DNA from 3 places in the Flexivirga sp. genome. Region 2 is predicted to be linked to each of the others. Evidence: predicted binding sites of a transcription regulator. Region 2 holds the regulator's gene; each other region holds the start of a gene.
What was found. Region 2 encodes HrcA, which represses chaperone genes, less so after heat shock. Its sites were predicted from a motif close to TTNGCACTCGNNNNNNNCGAGTGCNAA; they were not measured.
Positions count from the first base shown of each region.

Region 1 (5,430 bases), on a different contig from region 2:
GGCCGCGGTCGTCGGCCGGCGCAGTGCCTTGATCCGCTTCGCCAATTCCTTGTCCCCTGCGGTACGTGCGCTCTTGGTGGCGGCGTCGCGTCGGGCGATGAACTCCTCGGCGGGGCCGCCATACAGCTGCTCGACGGTGGTGTCGAAGTCGTCCGCGGCCATGCGACCAGTCAACAGCACGCGGAGGGCCCGGGGCGCGGGTCGTCGCCGCCGGCCGGTGATACCGGCTAGTAGGTTGAGGGTTCGCGACTTCGAAAGGTGCACCATGGACGCTGACGTCATCATCGTCGGAGCAGGTCTGGCCGGCCTCGTCGCGGCGGGCGAACTGATCACGGCCGGCAAGAAGGTCGTCGTCGTCGAGCAGGAGAACGCCGCGAACCTGGGCGGGCAGGCGTGGTGGTCCTTCGGAGGCCTGTTCTTCGTCGACTCCCCGGAACAGCGCCGGATGGGCATCAAGGACTCGGCCGAGCTCGCCTGGCAGGACTGGCAGGGCAGTGCCGCCTTCGATCGGCTGGACGACGAGGACAGCTGGGCGAGCACGTGGGCGCGGGCGTATGTCGAGTTCGCGGCCGGCGAGAAGCGGTCCTGGCTCAAGGAGCGCGGGATGAGCTGGCTGGCGATCGTCGGCTGGGCCGAACGGGGGGACGGGCGCGCCGACGGACACGGCAACTCGGTGCCGCGGTTCCACATCACCTGGGGCACCGGGACGGGAGTGGTGCAGCCCTTCGTCGCCGCGGCCCTCGCCGCGGCCGAGACCGGTCAGGTGCGCTTCCTGCATCGTCACCGGGTCGACGAACTGGTCCGCACCGGCTCCGCGATCACCGGGGTGCGTGGCCGGATCCTCGCAGATGACAACGCCGCTCGCGGTGAGCAGTCGTCCCGCGATGAGGTCGGTGACTTCGAGCTGACCGCCCAGGCGGTGATCGTCAGCAGCGGCGGCATCGGCGGCAACCACGAGATGGTGCGCAACTGGTGGCCGCAGCGGCTGGGCACTGCCCCGCGGGAGATGATCACCGGCGTGCCCGCGTACGTCGACGGCCGGATGATCGACATCGCGGAGCGGGCCGGCGCACGCACGGTGAACCGGGATCGGATGTGGCACTACGTCGAGGGCATCCGCAACTGGGCTCCGGTGTGGCCGCAGCACGCGATCCGCATCCTGCCCGGGCCCTCGCCGATGTGGTTCGACGCGTTGGGGCGGCGACTGCCGCACCCGTACCTGCCCGGTTTCGACACGCTGGGCACCCTGCGCTACCTGCGGACCCGGCCCGAGCTGGCGCCATACGATCACTCGTGGTTCGTGGTGACGCAGAAGATCATCGAGAAGGAGTTCGCGCTGTCCGGCTCCGAGCAGAACCCCGACATTACGAACAAGGACCTCAAGTTGCTCGCGTCCCGAGTGCGCAAGGGTGCACCCGGACCGGTCGAGGCGTTCAAGCGCAACGGCACGGATTTCGTTGTCGCGGACGACATCTCGACGCTCGTCGATCGGATGAACGCGCTGACACCGGAGCCGCTGCTGGATGCTGCGACGGTGCAGCGACAGATCGTCGAGCGTGACCGGGAGGTCGCGAACCCGTTCACCAAGGATGCGCAGTTGACCGCCATACACGGCGCGCGGCGCTATCGCGGCGACCGGCTGATCCGGGTCGCCAAACCGCACCGGATCCTCGATCCGGCTGCAGGTCCACTGATCGGGGTCAAGTTGCACGTGCTGACCCGGAAATCGTTGGGAGGCTTGCAGACCGACCTGCAGTCCCGGGTGCTGGGTCCCACCGGTGAACCGATCGAGGGCCTCTTCGCCGCCGGCGAGGCGGCCGGCTTCGGCGGCGGCGGCGTGCACGGCTACAACTCGCTGGAGGGCACCTTCCTCGGCGGGTGCATCTTCTCCGGTCGCTCGGCGGGCCGCGCCGCTGCCGCGCAGGTCGGCTGATGCCGTCGACAGAGGTCGGGCCGCTGCGGCGGCTGGCACTACGGATCTTCCGCCTGACGCCGGCGACGCTGTCCTGGCCGTTCGTGCGGCTTGTGTCGCCGACCTTCACCGTCGGTGCGGTGGCACTCATCGAGTATGACGGCCGGCTGCTCGCCCTGCGGCAGAGTCATCGGCGCGGCCTGAGCCTGCCCGGTGGGCTGGTGGAGAAGGGCGAACACCCGGCCCAGAGCGTCACGCGTGAAGTGATGGAGGAGACGGGCCTGCGGATCGACCCCGGTGACGTCGTCGCGACCACGTTCGAGACGACGCTGCGGCACATCGACGTCCTCTTCCGGGTGCGGTGCGACAGCGAACCGGCGGTCGACGTGGGCAGCGAGGCTACGTCGTACGAATGGCTGGCGCTGGACGACTGGACCGACATCGACCGGTCGACCGAACGGGTGCTGCACGCCGTGCGGGCGGCCCACGGCGAGCCCCGGCTCGGCTCGCTGCTCGGCTGACCGGCCGACCGACCGGTCGGTTCAGGACGCCGAAACGACCCGAAAAAAGTGCCCTCGTTGATCTGGCACTCTCGGGCAGAGAGTGCTAATTTCTGCTCTGTAGGAATTCGTGGTCGGTTGCCTCCGGGTGATCGGTAGGCAACCTTGGATCTTGTGGGAGGTTGCTATGCGCTCTGACTCGTTCTCTGACTTCGATGCTCTCGCCCGCAATCTGCTGGGCATGCGTGCCGGCTCGGCCCGGTCCCCGCAGTTCATGCCGATCGACCTGTACCGCGTGGACGAGAACTACGTGCTGCACGCCGACCTGCCCGGCATGGACCCCGGCAGCATCGACGTCAATGTCGACCGAGGGGTGCTCACGCTGACCGCGCATCGGACGCCGCCGCCCGAGAACGACGTGCGATGGCTGACCAGCGAACGTTTCGCCGGTGTCTACCGGCGCCAGATCACCCTCGGCGACGACATCGACACCGAACGGATCGCCGCCAGCTACGACAACGGTGTGCTCAATCTGACCATCCCGTTGCACGAGCGTGCCAAGCCACGGCAGATCCGTGTCGCGCACGGCCAGGACAGTGGCCAGAAGCTGGTGACGAGCACGTCGGAGCAGTCCCGGACCGCGACGGAAGGAGGCGAATGAGTAGAGACGACACAGTGATCCTTGGGTAGTTCAGGTGGCCGGGCGCGACTCGGCACGGGCGTCACGGCCCGCATCTCATCCTCTCGTTCATGTCGTCCGAGTTCGCCCGGCCACCGCCGTTCTCCGCAGCAAGGTGCTCTCATGTCCACACCCATCAATACGCCCACGAGCGAAGGTCAGCTCGGCGGAGCGGACCTGCGCTCGCTGACGATCCGGGAGCTGGTCGCCGAACTCACACGGATCGAGGACCGCCTCAACAACGCACGCGCCGCGGCCCGCTACCACCCGAGCCCCGAAACCGCGCGCCTGGAACGTCGGATGCGGGCCATCTGCACGCATCTGCGCGCACGTCGGAGCGCTTCTCGGGCCGGCGACCACCCGCCTGCCGACGCCGACGAGGCGGATCTGATCGAGCAGTCGATGCCGGTCGACGCCGACCCCGACGAGGAATACCCGCACCAGGACGAATCGCCGCTGCCGGAGGCACGCCCCCCCCGTCCGACCTGACGGCCACACCGGGGGGCTGCGCGCCGAGGGGAGGGACTGCTGGAACAGTCATCGGTATGACGAAGGAACGGTCGCGGAGTTTCGGCCGGGCGGCCGCGGCATACGAGAAGCACCGACCGGAGTACCCGGACGAGATCGTGCACCTCGTCCGGGAGTATGCCGCGCGTCCGATCCGGTCAGCCCTGGAACTCGGAGCCGGCACGGGTAAGCCGGTCGACACCTCGACGGACGGAATGCATTGGCCGGCAACGGAGCTCGTGGGTGATGCCCGGTTCGTTGACCTGCGCGAGACCGTCCTGGAACAACGATTGACCTTCGCCAGGGCCGACTGGATCGGCTACCTGTCGACCGTGTCGGCATACCTCGTGCTGAGCGAGGAGGACCGGGCGGCCGCCTTCGCCGCCATTGGCGACGTGTTGCCGGACGCGGTCGATGTGCACGCCGACGTCACGCTGCACCTCGCCCGTCGCGTGTGAGGGCGGCTCAGATGGCGTAGGGATAGATCCCGAGCATGTATGCCCCGAACCACGCGCTGGTCAGGGTCGTCGCGACGCCGACCGTGATCTGGGTGGTGCGGGACCGTTGCGCGAGCGCCAGCGCGATCGGGACGAGCACCACGAAGGCCGGCAGCAGCAGCCGGACGCGGGAGTTCATCAGCCCGGTCGACAGCAGCACGGTGGCTGCGGCCAGCGTGCCGTAAACGCTGATCTGCCAAGGCAATCGGGTGACGAAGGCGAGGGCGATCAATACCGCGGTCGCCACGATCACCCACGCCGTGACCACGTCGCCCGCCGTCTGGTTGGTGGACAACGTGTCGACCAGATAGCGCACGGTGGCAGCGCCGGCGTCGAACCGGGTGCCCCAGCCGTTGCTCTGGATCCGGAACCACCCCATCGGTGAGCCGGCACGGATGCCGACGAACACCATCCAGCCCAGCCAGCCCAGGGGTGCGAGCGCCGCGCCCACCCACGGCCGCCAGCCGTCCCGTCGGTGCGCGAATGCGGCGATCACCAGGACCGCGATCAACGCGACCGCGGTGGTGCGCGTCAGACCCGCGCACACGGTGAGCAGTCCCGCTGTCAGCCAACGCTTTTCGAGGATCATCCACAGCGCCCAGCCGGCGAAGGCGCAGTAGATCGCCTCGGTGTAGGCCATCGTGAGCACGACACTCATCGGGGTCGAGGCGAAGAGCACCGCCATGATCTGCCCGGCCCGGTCACCGCGCGCCTCGTCGGCGGGCCACCGGCGCAGTGCGCACCATCGGCCGATCCGGTATGCCGCCACCGTCGCGGCCGCTCCGGCGACCAGGCTGGTCAGGATGGCCGCGGCATACGTGCTGATGCCCGGAAACGCGTCGACGGCCCGGACGAACATCGGGTAGCCGGGAAAGAAGGCGTAGGCGGTGTCGGCGGTCTGCTCACCGTGAGCGTCGGTGAGGTTCGCTGGCAGGTCGTTGTAGCCGTGGTGTGCGAGCGCCAGCATCCATTGCCCGTCCCAGGCCGCGAGCATGTCGTGCAGGGATTTGCCGTTGCGGTTGCCGACATACTGCAGCCACCCGGCGCCGATGGCGCGCACCACGACGAAGACGGCGGCACCGGTCAGCCACGACCGCCCGGCCGGCGTGTGCGCCCACCGCGCACGTGCCGCCGGCGGGGAGCTGCTCAGAGGTACTGCCCCGTTGGCCCCGTCGGTCCATCGGCGGGGCCCGGGTGCGTGCCCTGACCGGGCGGTAGGCCGCGCCGCATCGCCTGCAGCTGGGCTTGGGCCGCCATCTGTTGCGCCACGATCGCGGTCTGTATGCCGTGGAAGAGCCCCTCGAGCCAGCCGACCAGCTGCGCCTGGGCGATCCG
Region 1 covers NZ_JBQCGS010000012.1:5,342-10,771, reverse strand. Annotated here, with positions in the region: gene ACTHL4_RS01650 (hypothetical protein) at 1-162, opposite strand, end outside; gene ACTHL4_RS01645 (FAD-binding dehydrogenase) at 266-1,933, shown strand; gene ACTHL4_RS01640 (NUDIX hydrolase) at 1,933-2,433, shown strand; gene ACTHL4_RS01635 (Hsp20/alpha crystallin family protein) at 2,600-3,073, shown strand; gene ACTHL4_RS01630 (hypothetical protein) at 3,215-3,580, shown strand; gene ACTHL4_RS01625 (hypothetical protein) at 3,637-4,056, shown strand; gene ACTHL4_RS01620 (hypothetical protein) at 4,064-5,158, opposite strand; gene ACTHL4_RS01615 (bacterial proteasome activator family protein) at 5,242-5,430, opposite strand, start outside.
Region 1: ACTHL4_RS01635 (Hsp20/alpha crystallin family protein) is a predicted target of HrcA. The motif match lies at 2,496-2,522, and genes of this name have one in related genera.

Region 2 (5,430 bases):
GAGCAGCTCGGGCTGCAGATCGGTGTAGCTGCGGACCGTGCCGAGGATGCGCTTCCAGCCGTTCGCGACATCGGCCTGGCTCGCGTGCGGCCAGCCGAGTTCGGCCAGGACGCCGTGCTTCCAGGAGGTCCCGCGCGGTATGACGGGCCACTGCTTCCAGCCGAGCCGCTCCGGACGCACGGACTGCCACACGTCGACATACGGGTGGCCGAGCACCAGGACATCCTGGCGTGCCTCGGGTATGGCGAGGGCGTCGGCCACGATCCGGGCCTCCTTGGTACCCGGGACCAGGTGATCCACCAGGACGCCCATCCGGCGCTCGGGGGTCGGGCCGAACTCGCGGATGACCGCGCGCAGGTCGTCGACGCCGTTCAGCATCTCGACCACGACGCCTTCGATGCGAAGGTCCGCGCCCCAGACCTTCTCCACGAGCTCGGCGTCGTGCTTGCCCTCGACGAAGATGCGCGACCCGCGCGCGACCCGCGCCGTCGCATCGGTGACCGCACGCGAACCGCTGGCGGTGCGCGCTGCGGCGTCCCGGGCTGCCTGCAGCGCGGCCGCGTCCGAGCGCGAGGCGGCGGCCACCAGCTCGACCGGTTTGCCGTCGATGAGGAAACCCGGACCCATCGGGAAGGCGCGGCTGCGGCCGTGCCGGTCCTCCAGGTGCACGACCCGCATGCCGCCGGACTTCTCGACCGACACGACGGCACCGCACCAGCCGGTTTGGACCTCCTCCACGACCAGTCCGGGTTCGGCGGGAATCTGCGTCGAACGTCCCCGTGGCGGCTTGCGCCAGTCACCCGCGAGCACGTCGGTGCCATATCTGTCCGTCACGCCGGGAAGCGTAGTCGGGGATTCGGCTCGCTTGCGGGAGGCAAGTAGACTTGGCACTCGACATACCTGAGTGCCAGACGTAGGGCCCGGGCGAGTGAGGAGGTGACCGGTCATGAGCGACGAGCGCAGGCTGCAGGTGCTGCGAGCGATCGTGCAGGACTACGTGTCGACCTCCGAACCGGTCGGTTCCAAAGCGCTGCTGGAGCGTCACCAGCTGGGGGTCAGTGCGGCCACCGTGCGCAACGACATGGCCGCGCTGGAGGAGGACGGGCTGATCGCCGCGCCGCACACCTCCGCCGGCCGCATCCCCACCGACGCCGGTTACCGGCTGTATGTCGACAAGCTCAGCCAGATCAAGCCGCTCTCCCGGGCCGAACGCAATGCCATCGAGGCGTTCCTGGTGCGGTCGGTGGATCTGGACGACGTGATCTCGCGCACCGTGCGGCTGCTGTCGTCACTGACCGGGCAGGCGGCAGTGGTGCAGTACCCCTCGTTGAATGCCGCCAAGGTCCGGCACGTGGAGCTGGTGCCGCGCTCGGCGGACCGCCTCAGCCTCATCGTGATCCTGTCGACCGGTCAGGTCGAGCAGCGCGTCATCGACCTGGGCCGGACGATGACCGAGGCGGAATCCGACGAGCTGATCCATCAGTTGCGGGCCGGCCTCAACGACAGAAGCGCCGGCCTGCGTCGCGCGGTGGCGGCCGGCGCGTTGCGGGACTGGGCCGCAGGTCTGGCCGAGGACTCGTCGGATGCCCGCGTGACCGTGGTCGAAGCGGTGGCCGCCGCTCTGGCGGAGGAGCGCGAGGACCGCGTCGTGCTGGGTGGCACCGCCAACCTGGTGCGCTCCAGCGACTTCGCGCTCTCCCTCGGGCCGCTGCTGGACGCCCTGGAGGAACACGTCGTACTGCTGCGGTTGTTGACGCAGGAGGGCATCGAGCCGACCGAGGGCGTGGCGGTCCGCATCGGCACCGAGAACGCCATCAGCGGCCTCACCGGCACGTCGATCGTGACCACGGCATATGACGCGGGAAGCCTGGCGAGCCTGGGCGTCCTCGGTCCGACCCGCATGGACTATCCCTCGACCATGGCGGCGGTGCGTGCGGTCGCACGCTACGTCGCCGACATCCTGGAAAACTGACCTCGAACCGCACCAACAGCTCGAAGGAGCTTCGTGAACGACTACTACGGCGACCTGGGCGTCGCGCAGAACGCGAGTCCGGAAGAGATCAAGCGGGCCTACCGCAAACTGGCCCGCAAGCTGCACCCGGACGTCAACCCGTCCGAGGAGGCTTCCGATCAGTTCAAGAAGGTCGCGCAGGCGTATGACGTCCTCGGCGACGCCGAGAAGCGGCGTGCCTACGACATGGGCAACGATCCCTACGCGACGGCCGGTGGCGGCGCGGGCTACGGCCAGGGCTTCTCGTTCTCCGACATCATGGACGCGTTCTTCGGCGGTTCCGGCGCCGCCCAAGGCGGCCCGCGTTCGCGCACGCAGCGCGGCCAGGATGCTCTCATCGCGGTCGAGATCGACCTGGGCACAGCGGTTTTCGGTGGTGCGGAGGAGTTGACCTTCGACACGGCGGTCACCTGCTCGGTGTGCCACGGTGACGGGGCGCGGCCGGGCACCGGCAAGCACACCTGCGACATCTGCCATGGCAGCGGCCAGGTGCAGGAGGTGCAGCGGTCCTTCCTCGGCCAGGTGATGACCACCCGGCCCTGCCAGGCGTGCCGCGGTTACGGCGAGATCATCGACGACCCCTGCTTCAATTGCTCCGGCGAGGGCCGGGTGCGTGACCGGCGGACCATCACCGTCAAGGTGCCGGCCGGCGTCGACACCGGCACCCGCATCCAGTTGACCGGTGAGGGCGAGGTCGGCTCCGCCGGCGGCCCAGCGGGTGACCTCTACGTCGAGGTGCGGGTGCGCAAGCACCCGACCTTCCAGCGACGCGGCGACGACCTGCACTGTTCGGTCGAACTGCCGATGACCGCTGCAGCGCTCGGCACCGCGCTGCCGCTGGACACCTTCGACGGCGAGCGTGATGTCGAGATCCCGCAGGGCACCCAGCCGGGTGACGTCATCACGCTGCGCGGTCTCGGGGTGACGCACCTGCGCTCGCAGGTCCGCGGGGACCTGCTGGTCCACGCCAATGTGCGGGTGCCCACCAAACTCGACCCGCAGCAGGAGGAGCTGTTGCGGCTGCTGGCCAAGGAGCGTGGCGAGGAGCGCCCGGAGGCGCGCTTCGGCCGGGTCGAGAAGGGGCTGTTCGGCAAACTGCGGGACGCCTTCCAGGCCAAGTAGCCGCCGGTGACCGCACGCCTCTTCTTCGCGACCGTCGGTGCGCTGCATGCAGCCGCCGTCGGCGGCACCGTCACGGTCAGCGGTGACGAGGCACGGCACGCCGTGGTGGTCAGCCGCCTGGCGGTCGGCGAGACCGTGCAGGTGGCGGACGGATCGGGCCGGGTCGCCGAGGGCCCGATCGTCGCCGCAGCCCGGAACGGCTTGACCGTGCAGATCGCGACTCTTCGCGAATCCCACCGTCCGGCAACCCGTTTCGTGCTCATGCAGGCGCTGGCCAAGGGTGGCCGTGACGAGCAAGCCGTCGAGGCTTCGACCGAGCTCGGCGTGGACGCGGTCATCCCGTGGCAGGCCGATCGCAGCATCGTTCAGTGGCGCGGCGCCAAAGCGGACAAGGCGCACGCGAAATGGGAATCACTGGTCGTCTCGGCCAGCAAACAGTCACGCCGCCCGACCGTGCCGGACGTCGAGCCGCTGGTGACCAGCCGGAGCGCACCGGCACGCCTGCAGGATGCCGACGCCGTCGTCATACTCCACGAGGAGGCGGACGTCGCGATCGGCGAATTCGACGTGCCTGCAGGAGAAGTCGTCGTCGTGGTCGGGCCTGAGGGCGGGATCAGCCCCGACGAACTGACGGCGTTCGAGGCGGTCGGCGCTCGCGCCATACGCCTCGGGCCGACGGTGCTGCGTGCGTCCAACGCCGGCCCGACAGCGCTCGCGGTCCTGTTGGCCCGCAGCCGCTGGTGATCAGCCGGCCAACTCCTGCGAGATCGCCGGCGCCAGCCGCGCGAAGCCGGCCGCGCCGGCCGAGGTCAGCGCGAGTTCGCGCGGGCGCGGACCGTCGCAGACCCAGGCACGGTCCCGCGCGGCGGACAGGATGGCCGCACCGAGCGCGCCGGCCAGGTGCTCGCGCTGCTCCGTCCAGTCCAGGCAGAAGCGCAGCGTCGGCCGGTTCAGGGCCTCGACCGCCGCGAGATCCACGCCCCAGGACGCCAGGTGGTCCTGCGCTCCGGGCCCGAGCTCGAAGCGATCGGCCGGGACCGGTGCCGACAGGCGGTCGCCGACCCGGCGGCGGGTGTCGGCGTGTGCGTCGAGGGCGTGCAGCACACCCGTGTCGATCAGGGCGGCGGTGATCGCGACACCGAGCCGGCCGGCGAAGTGGTCGTAACAGGTGCGCGCCGTGCGCAGCCGTGCCATCCGGGTGCCCGTCCGCAGCGAGGTGATCGGGGGCAGCGGGGTCATCGCGATCAACGCCTCATAAGCGGCGGCCACTTGCGCGTCGGCCAGATAGTAGAAGCGGTGCCGACCACTCACCTCCACCTGGACGATCCCGGCATCGAGCATCCGCCGCAGGTGACCGCTGGTGGTCGCGGCGCTGACCCCGGCCTCCGTCGCCAGGCGCGACGCGGGCAGGCGCCGCCCGTCGATCAGTGCGCCGATCATCCGTGCCCGAGCACGGTCGGCGAAGACCGCGGCCACGTCCGCGACGTCCCGCTGCTGCTTCCCGGTCATGTCGCCATTCTGGCCGCCGGACGTTTCGCCGGCCACCGAAGCGTCCGCTCTACGGTTCGGTGAGCGCCGAAGGTTCACGGCCGCAGGCTGGTGCGTATGACGACAACGGAATCCGCACCGGCCGGCACGGCGCAGGGCGGGCGTGGCCGCAGCCTGCTCATCCTGTGCTCGGCGATGTTCCTGGTGTTGCTCGACGTGTCGATCGTCAACGTCGCGCTGCCCAGCATCGAGCGGGGCATGGGCGGCGGCACGGCCGGCGCGCAGGCGGTGGTCGACGGCTACACGGTGCCGCTCGCGGCGTTGTTGCTGACTGCGGGAACCGGCGCCGATCGGTGGGGCGCGCGTCGTGCGTTCGTCGTGGGGCTGGTGGCTTTCGGCATGGGCTCGATCGGATGTGCGGCGGCATCGACGCTCCCGGTGCTGGTGACCGGCCGGGTGGTGCAGGGCGTTGGTGCAGCGGCGATGTTGCCGGCCAGTCTGTCGCTCATCACCGCGATCTGGGAGCACCCGGACGAACGGGCTCGGGCGATCGCCGTGTGGTCCGGTGTCTCGGGCTCGGCGGTCGCGCTCGGGCCGCTGGTCGGTGGCGCGCTCATCGGCGTCGGCAGTTGGCGCCTGATCTTCCTGATCAATGCGCCCGTCGTGGTCGCGGCAACGGTGGGTGCGGTCACGTTGCCGCGCGGCCGGACCCAGCAGCGGCCGCTCGACCGGTTCGGCGCGGTGACCTCGACCGCGAGCCTGGGATGCGCGATCGCCGGACTCATCGAACTCGGCCGCGCAGGGACCAG
Region 2 covers NZ_JBQCGS010000057.1:9,440-14,869, forward strand. Annotated here, with positions in the region: gene ACTHL4_RS09545 (DUF3097 domain-containing protein) at 1-834, opposite strand, end outside; gene hrcA (heat-inducible transcriptional repressor HrcA) at 947-1,972, shown strand; gene dnaJ (molecular chaperone DnaJ) at 2,006-3,133, shown strand; gene ACTHL4_RS09560 (16S rRNA (uracil(1498)-N(3))-methyltransferase) at 3,140-3,877, shown strand; gene ACTHL4_RS09565 (ArsR/SmtB family transcription factor) at 3,878-4,642, opposite strand; gene ACTHL4_RS09570 (MFS transporter) at 4,739-5,430, shown strand, end outside.

Region 3 (5,430 bases), on a different contig from region 2:
CGGCGGACTCGGCTACCCGGTGTGGTTCGAGCTGATGCGCCGGCGCCGGCCCAAGCAGTGGTCGATGCACACGCGGTTGACGGTCTACGGCTCGGTGATCCTCTTCCTCGTCGGCCTGGCGGCGTTCCTGGCCTTCGAGTCGCACAATCCGGCGACCCTGGGTCCGCTGGGCTTCACCGATACTTTGTGGAACTCCATCGGCGGTGCCGTCTTCCCCCGCACGGCCGGCTTCAACACGGTCGATTACACCCAGGTGCGCCCGGAGACGATGGCGATCAACTATGTGCTGATGTTCATCGGCGGCGGCAGCGCCGGCACCTCCGGCGGCATCAAGGTGTCGACCTTCTTCCTGCTCGGCGCCGTGATCATCTCCGAGGTCCGCGGCGAGCCGCAGGCCCGGGTGGGCCGCCGCGCCATACCGACGGCGGTGCAGCGGCAGGCGCTCACGGTGGCGCTGCTCGGTGTCGGCACCGTCATGGTCGGAATGATCGTCATCCTGACGCTCAGCAAGCAACCGATGCAGCTGGTGCTGTTCGAGACGATCTCGGCGTTTTCCACCACCGGGCTGTCCACCGGCCTCACCGGCCTGCTGCCGGAGGCGGCGCACTTCGTGCTGATCGCGTTGATGTTCATCGGCCGAGTCGGCACGATGACTGTCGGCACGGCACTGGCCATGCGCCGCAGCAAGCGGCGCTACCAACTACCGGAGGAGTTCCCCATTGTCGGCTAAACGGCGTCACGCCGCGCTGGACGAGCACAGCGTGCTGGTCATCGGCCTCGGCAGGTTCGGCACCGCGGTCGCGGCGACCCTCACCGAACAGGACTGGGACGTCGAGGCGGTCGACCACTCCCTGGAGCTGGTGCAGCGCTGGTCCGACGAGTTCACCCACGTCGTCCAGGCCGACACCACCGACATCGAGGCACTGCGGCAGATCGGCGCCGGGGACTTCGAGCGAGCCGTCGTGGCCATCGGTTCCAACCTGGAGGCCAGCATCCTGACCACCGCCAACCTTGCCGACCTCGGCGTGCCGAGCATCTGGGCCAAGGCGATGACCAAGCAGCACGCGCGCATCCTGCAACGGATCGGCGCCCACCATGTCGTGCTGCCCGAGCGCGAGATGGGCGCCCGCATCGGGCGGCTGCTGGTCGGCTCGCTGACCGACTACTTCGAGCTGGAGAGCGGCTTCGGCATCGGTCGGATGGCGTGCTCGGCCAAGTTCGCGGACAAGACGCTCGCCGAGCTCAACCTGCGCGGCAAGTACGGCGTCACGGTCGTGGCCGTGAAGCATCCCGGCGAGGCGTTCGCGGACGCCCGGCCGGAGACGGTCATCGGCAAGGGCGATCAGCTGGTGATCACCGGTTCGACCGAGCGGCTCCAGCAGTTCTCCGGGCGGGCATCTGGTCAGTAGAGTCGAACTGCGAACCGCATCCGTCCCATGGAAGGCCGCCCGTGCGCGAGATCGTCGTCTTCTCCGGATCAGCCCACCCCGCCCTCGCCGACAGCATCTGCACCCACCTCGGGGTGCCGCGGTCGTATGTCGAGCTGAAGCGCTTCAGCAACGACTGCCTGCAGGCCCAGTTGCTCGCCAACTGCCGCCAACGCGACGTCTACCTGGTCCAGCCGTTGGTGCCGCCGACGCAGGACCACCTGATGGAGCTGCTGCTGATGATCGACGCCGCGCGCGGCGCGTCGGCCGAGCGCATCACCGCCGTCATTCCCTATTTCGCCTACGCCCGCTCGGACAAGAAGGACGCCTCGCGGATCTCGCTGGGCGGCCGGCTGGTGGCCGACCTGCTCGCCGCGGCCGGGGTGCACCGGGTGATCACCATGGCGTTGCACGCACCGCAGGTGCACGGCTTCTTTTCCACGCCGGTCGACCACCTGACCGCGATCGGGGAGCTGGCGCAACACTTCCGCGCCGGTGACGACCTGAGCGACGCGGTGATCGTGTCGCCGGACTTCGGCAACGCCAAGACGGCGCAGCAGTTCGCCCGGCTGCTCGGCCTGCCGGTGGCGGCCGGGTCCAAGAAGCGCATCTCGGACGACAGGTCGTCATCGACACCATCGTCGGCGACGTCGACGGCAAGCGAGCCATCGTGCTCGACGACGAGATCTCGACGGGCGGGTCCGTCGTGGAGCTGCTGGACCGGCTGGGGGAGCGCGGCTGTACCTCCGCGGACATCGCCTGCACCCACGGGCTCTTCGTCGGCCCGGCGGTGGAGCGGCTGTCCGGGCATCCGCTGATCCGTCAGGTCGTCACCACCGACACGGTGCCGACACCGGCGAACTGGCCGCAACTGCAAGTGCGTTCGGTCGCGGAGTTGTTCGCCGAGGCGATCGCCCGGATCCATGCCGGTGAGTCGGTCAGCAGCCTGTTCGACGGTGTCGATCCATCGCACGCGCCGCCCGCCGCGACGCTGCCGTTCGGCTGAGCCGACGTCGCGCGGGCTCATCGTGAAGCCGTCGTGAAGGCGTGGTGAAGCCGTCGTGACGACATTTGGCACTCGAGTTGCATGAGTGCTAACGAACGCATAGATTCAGTGCTGGCACTCTACCTGGGACAGTGCCAACCGCATTTCGTGGTCGACCCCCGCGACGGCGCCCACGACGTGACGAGCACTGGATCCAGGGCACGCAACCACGGCCCGTTTGTCGGGCCCCTGAACAGGAAGGTCACACCGTGTCGGTGAACATCAAGCCGCTCGAGGACCGCATCGTCGTCAAGTCCGTCGAGGCCGAGCAGACCACCGCCTCCGGCCTGGTCATCCCGGACACCGCCAAGGAGAAGCCCCAGGAGGGCGAGGTCCTGGCCATCGGTCCCGGCCGCATCGACGACAACGGTCAGCGCGTTCCGCTGGACGTCGCTGTCGGCGACCGCGTCATCTACTCCAAGTACGGCGGCACCGAGGTGAAGTACTCCGGTGAGGAGCTGCTCATCCTCTCGGCCCGCGACGTCCTCGCAGTCGTCCAGAAGTAAGACCCCACGCATTGTGCGTATGACGCGCCCTAGCCCGCCATCAGGTAGGGCTAGGGCATCGTCATACGCTCCCCGATAGACGAAAGGCCAACCATGGCAAAGGAACTGGAGTTCAACGACTCCGCGCGCAAGGCGCTCGAGCGGGGCGTCGACGCCCTCGCCAACGCCGTCAAGGTGACGCTCGGTCCCAAGGGCCGCAACGTCGTCATCGACAAGAAGTGGGGCGCCCCGACCATCACCAACGATGGCGTGACCATCGCCCGTGAGGTCGAGCTGGAGGACTCCTACGAGAACCTCGGCGCGCAGCTGGCGAAGGAAGTCGCCACCAAGACCAACGACATCGCCGGTGACGGCACCACCACCGCGACCGTGCTGGCCCAGGCCATGGTCCGCGAGGGCCTGCGCAACGTCGCCGCGGGCGCCGGCCCGGCCGCGCTCAAGCGCGGCATCGACAAGGCCGTCGACGCGATCAGCGAGCAGCTGCTCGCCGACGCTCGCGAGCTGGAGGGCAAGGAAGAGATCTCCCAGGTCGCCGCTCTGTCCGCGCAGGACCAGACGATCGGCGGCCTGATCGCCGAGGCCTTCGACAAGGTCGGCAAGGACGGTGTCATCACCGTCGAGGAGTCCTCCACCGCCGAGACCGCGCTGGAATTCACCGAGGGCATGCAGTTCGACAAGGGCTACATCTCTCCCTACTTCGTCACCGACACCGAGCGCATGGAGGCCGTCCTCGAGGACGCCTACGTGCTGATCAACCAGGGCAAGATCTCGGCGATCGCCGACGTCCTGCCGCTGCTGGAGAAGGTCGTCCAGGCCGGCAAGCCGCTGCTGATCATCGCCGAGGACATCGACGGCGAGGCACTGTCCACCCTGGTGGTCAACAAGATCCGCGGCACCTTCAACGTCGTCGCGGTGAAGGCGCCGGGCTTCGGCGACCGCCGCAAGGCCATGCTGCAGGACATCGCCATCCTCACCGGTGGTCAGGTCATTGCCGAGGAGGTCGGCCTCAAGCTAGACCAGGTCGACCTGGACATGCTGGGTCAGGCCCGTCGGGTCGTCGTCACCAAGGACACCGCCACGATCGTCGACGGTCAGGGCGACGCCGAGGCCGTCGGTGGCCGCGTCAAGGAGCTCAAGGCGGAGATCGAGCGCACCGACTCCGACTGGGACCGCGAGAAGCTGCAGGAGCGCCTGGCCAAGCTGGCCGGCGGTGTCTGCGTCATCCAGGTCGGCGCCCACACCGAGGTGGAGCTCAAGGAGAAGAAGCACCGCATCGAGGACGCCATCTCGGCGACCCGCGCGGCCATCGAGGAGGGCATCGTCGCCGGCGGTGGCTCGGCCCTGGTGCACGCCTCGAGCGTCGTGCAGAAGCTGGACCTGGAAGGTGACGAGGCCACCGGTGCCGCGCTCATCGCCAAGGCCACCGTCGAGCCGCTGCGCTGGATCGCCGAGAACGCCGGCCTGGAGGGCTACGTCGCCGTGGCCCGCGTGCAGGAGCAGCCGGTGGGCAGCGGCCTCAACGCCGCCACCGGCGAGTACGGCGACCTGATCAAGCAGGGCGTCATCGACCCGGTGAAGGTCACCCGCTCCGCACTACGCAACGCCGCGTCGATCGCGTCGATGGTCCTGACCACCGACACCCTCGTCGTGGACAAGAAGGAGGACGAGGAGCCCGAGGCCGGCCACGGCCACGGTCACTGACCTCGATCCACGTCCCGGTCGCCGACCGGGGAGTGCGACACGACGGTGCCCGGACGAAGCAAGCGCTTCGCCCGGGCACCGCTCGCGTTGTGCTGCGACTTCATCGCAGAAGCTGCCGAATTCCCGGTGGGGTGGGCGGGAGCGGTCGGGACGACCTACCCTGAGAGGAGCCCCGCGGTCGCGGGGCGTTCGGCAACCGGACGTTGGGACGACGTGAGCTCGGGGACTCCACGATCCACTGCCGGCCAGGAGATTCCGGCCGGAGCCTTCCACGCTGCCCCCGTAACATTTTCCCGGCCCGTGCCGATGTCACCGTCGGACGCGCACACTCCGTTGCGCGACCTGGCAGCGGCTGCGCGAGAGGGAGATGCGGCCGCCACCAATGAGCTGATGGCAGCCGTGCACCAGCTGGCCGTGCGTTACGCGCGGGGCAAGCTGGGGCGCTTCTCGGCTGCCGCCGATGCCGCGGCCGATGCGGCGCAGGAGGTGTGCGTGGCCGTGCTCACCGCCCTGCCCCGCTACGCCGACCGCGGTGCTCCGTTCGAGGCCTTCGTCTACCGCATCGCGGCCAACAAGGTCGCCGACGTGCAACGGGGCACCATCCGACGTCCCACGCCGACCGACGAGATCCCGGAGACGGTGGACCAGGCGCCGGGCCCGGAGGAGTGTGCCCTCACCGGCGAGCAGTCCACGCGTGTGTGGGCGCTGCTGGACCGGCTGTCGCCGCAGCACCGCGAGATCCTCACCCTGC
Region 3 covers NZ_JBQCGS010000045.1:24,460-29,889, reverse strand. Annotated here, with positions in the region: gene ACTHL4_RS07645 (TrkH family potassium uptake protein) at 1-730, shown strand, start outside; gene ACTHL4_RS07640 (potassium channel family protein) at 720-1,409, shown strand; partial or broken gene ACTHL4_RS07635 (ribose-phosphate diphosphokinase) at 1,451-2,433, shown strand; gene groES (co-chaperone GroES) at 2,682-2,978, shown strand; gene groL (chaperonin GroEL) at 3,072-4,679, shown strand; gene shbA (RNA polymerase sigma factor ShbA) at 4,986-5,430, shown strand, end outside.
Region 3: groES (co-chaperone GroES) is a predicted target of HrcA. The motif match lies at 2,499-2,525, and genes of this name have one in related genera.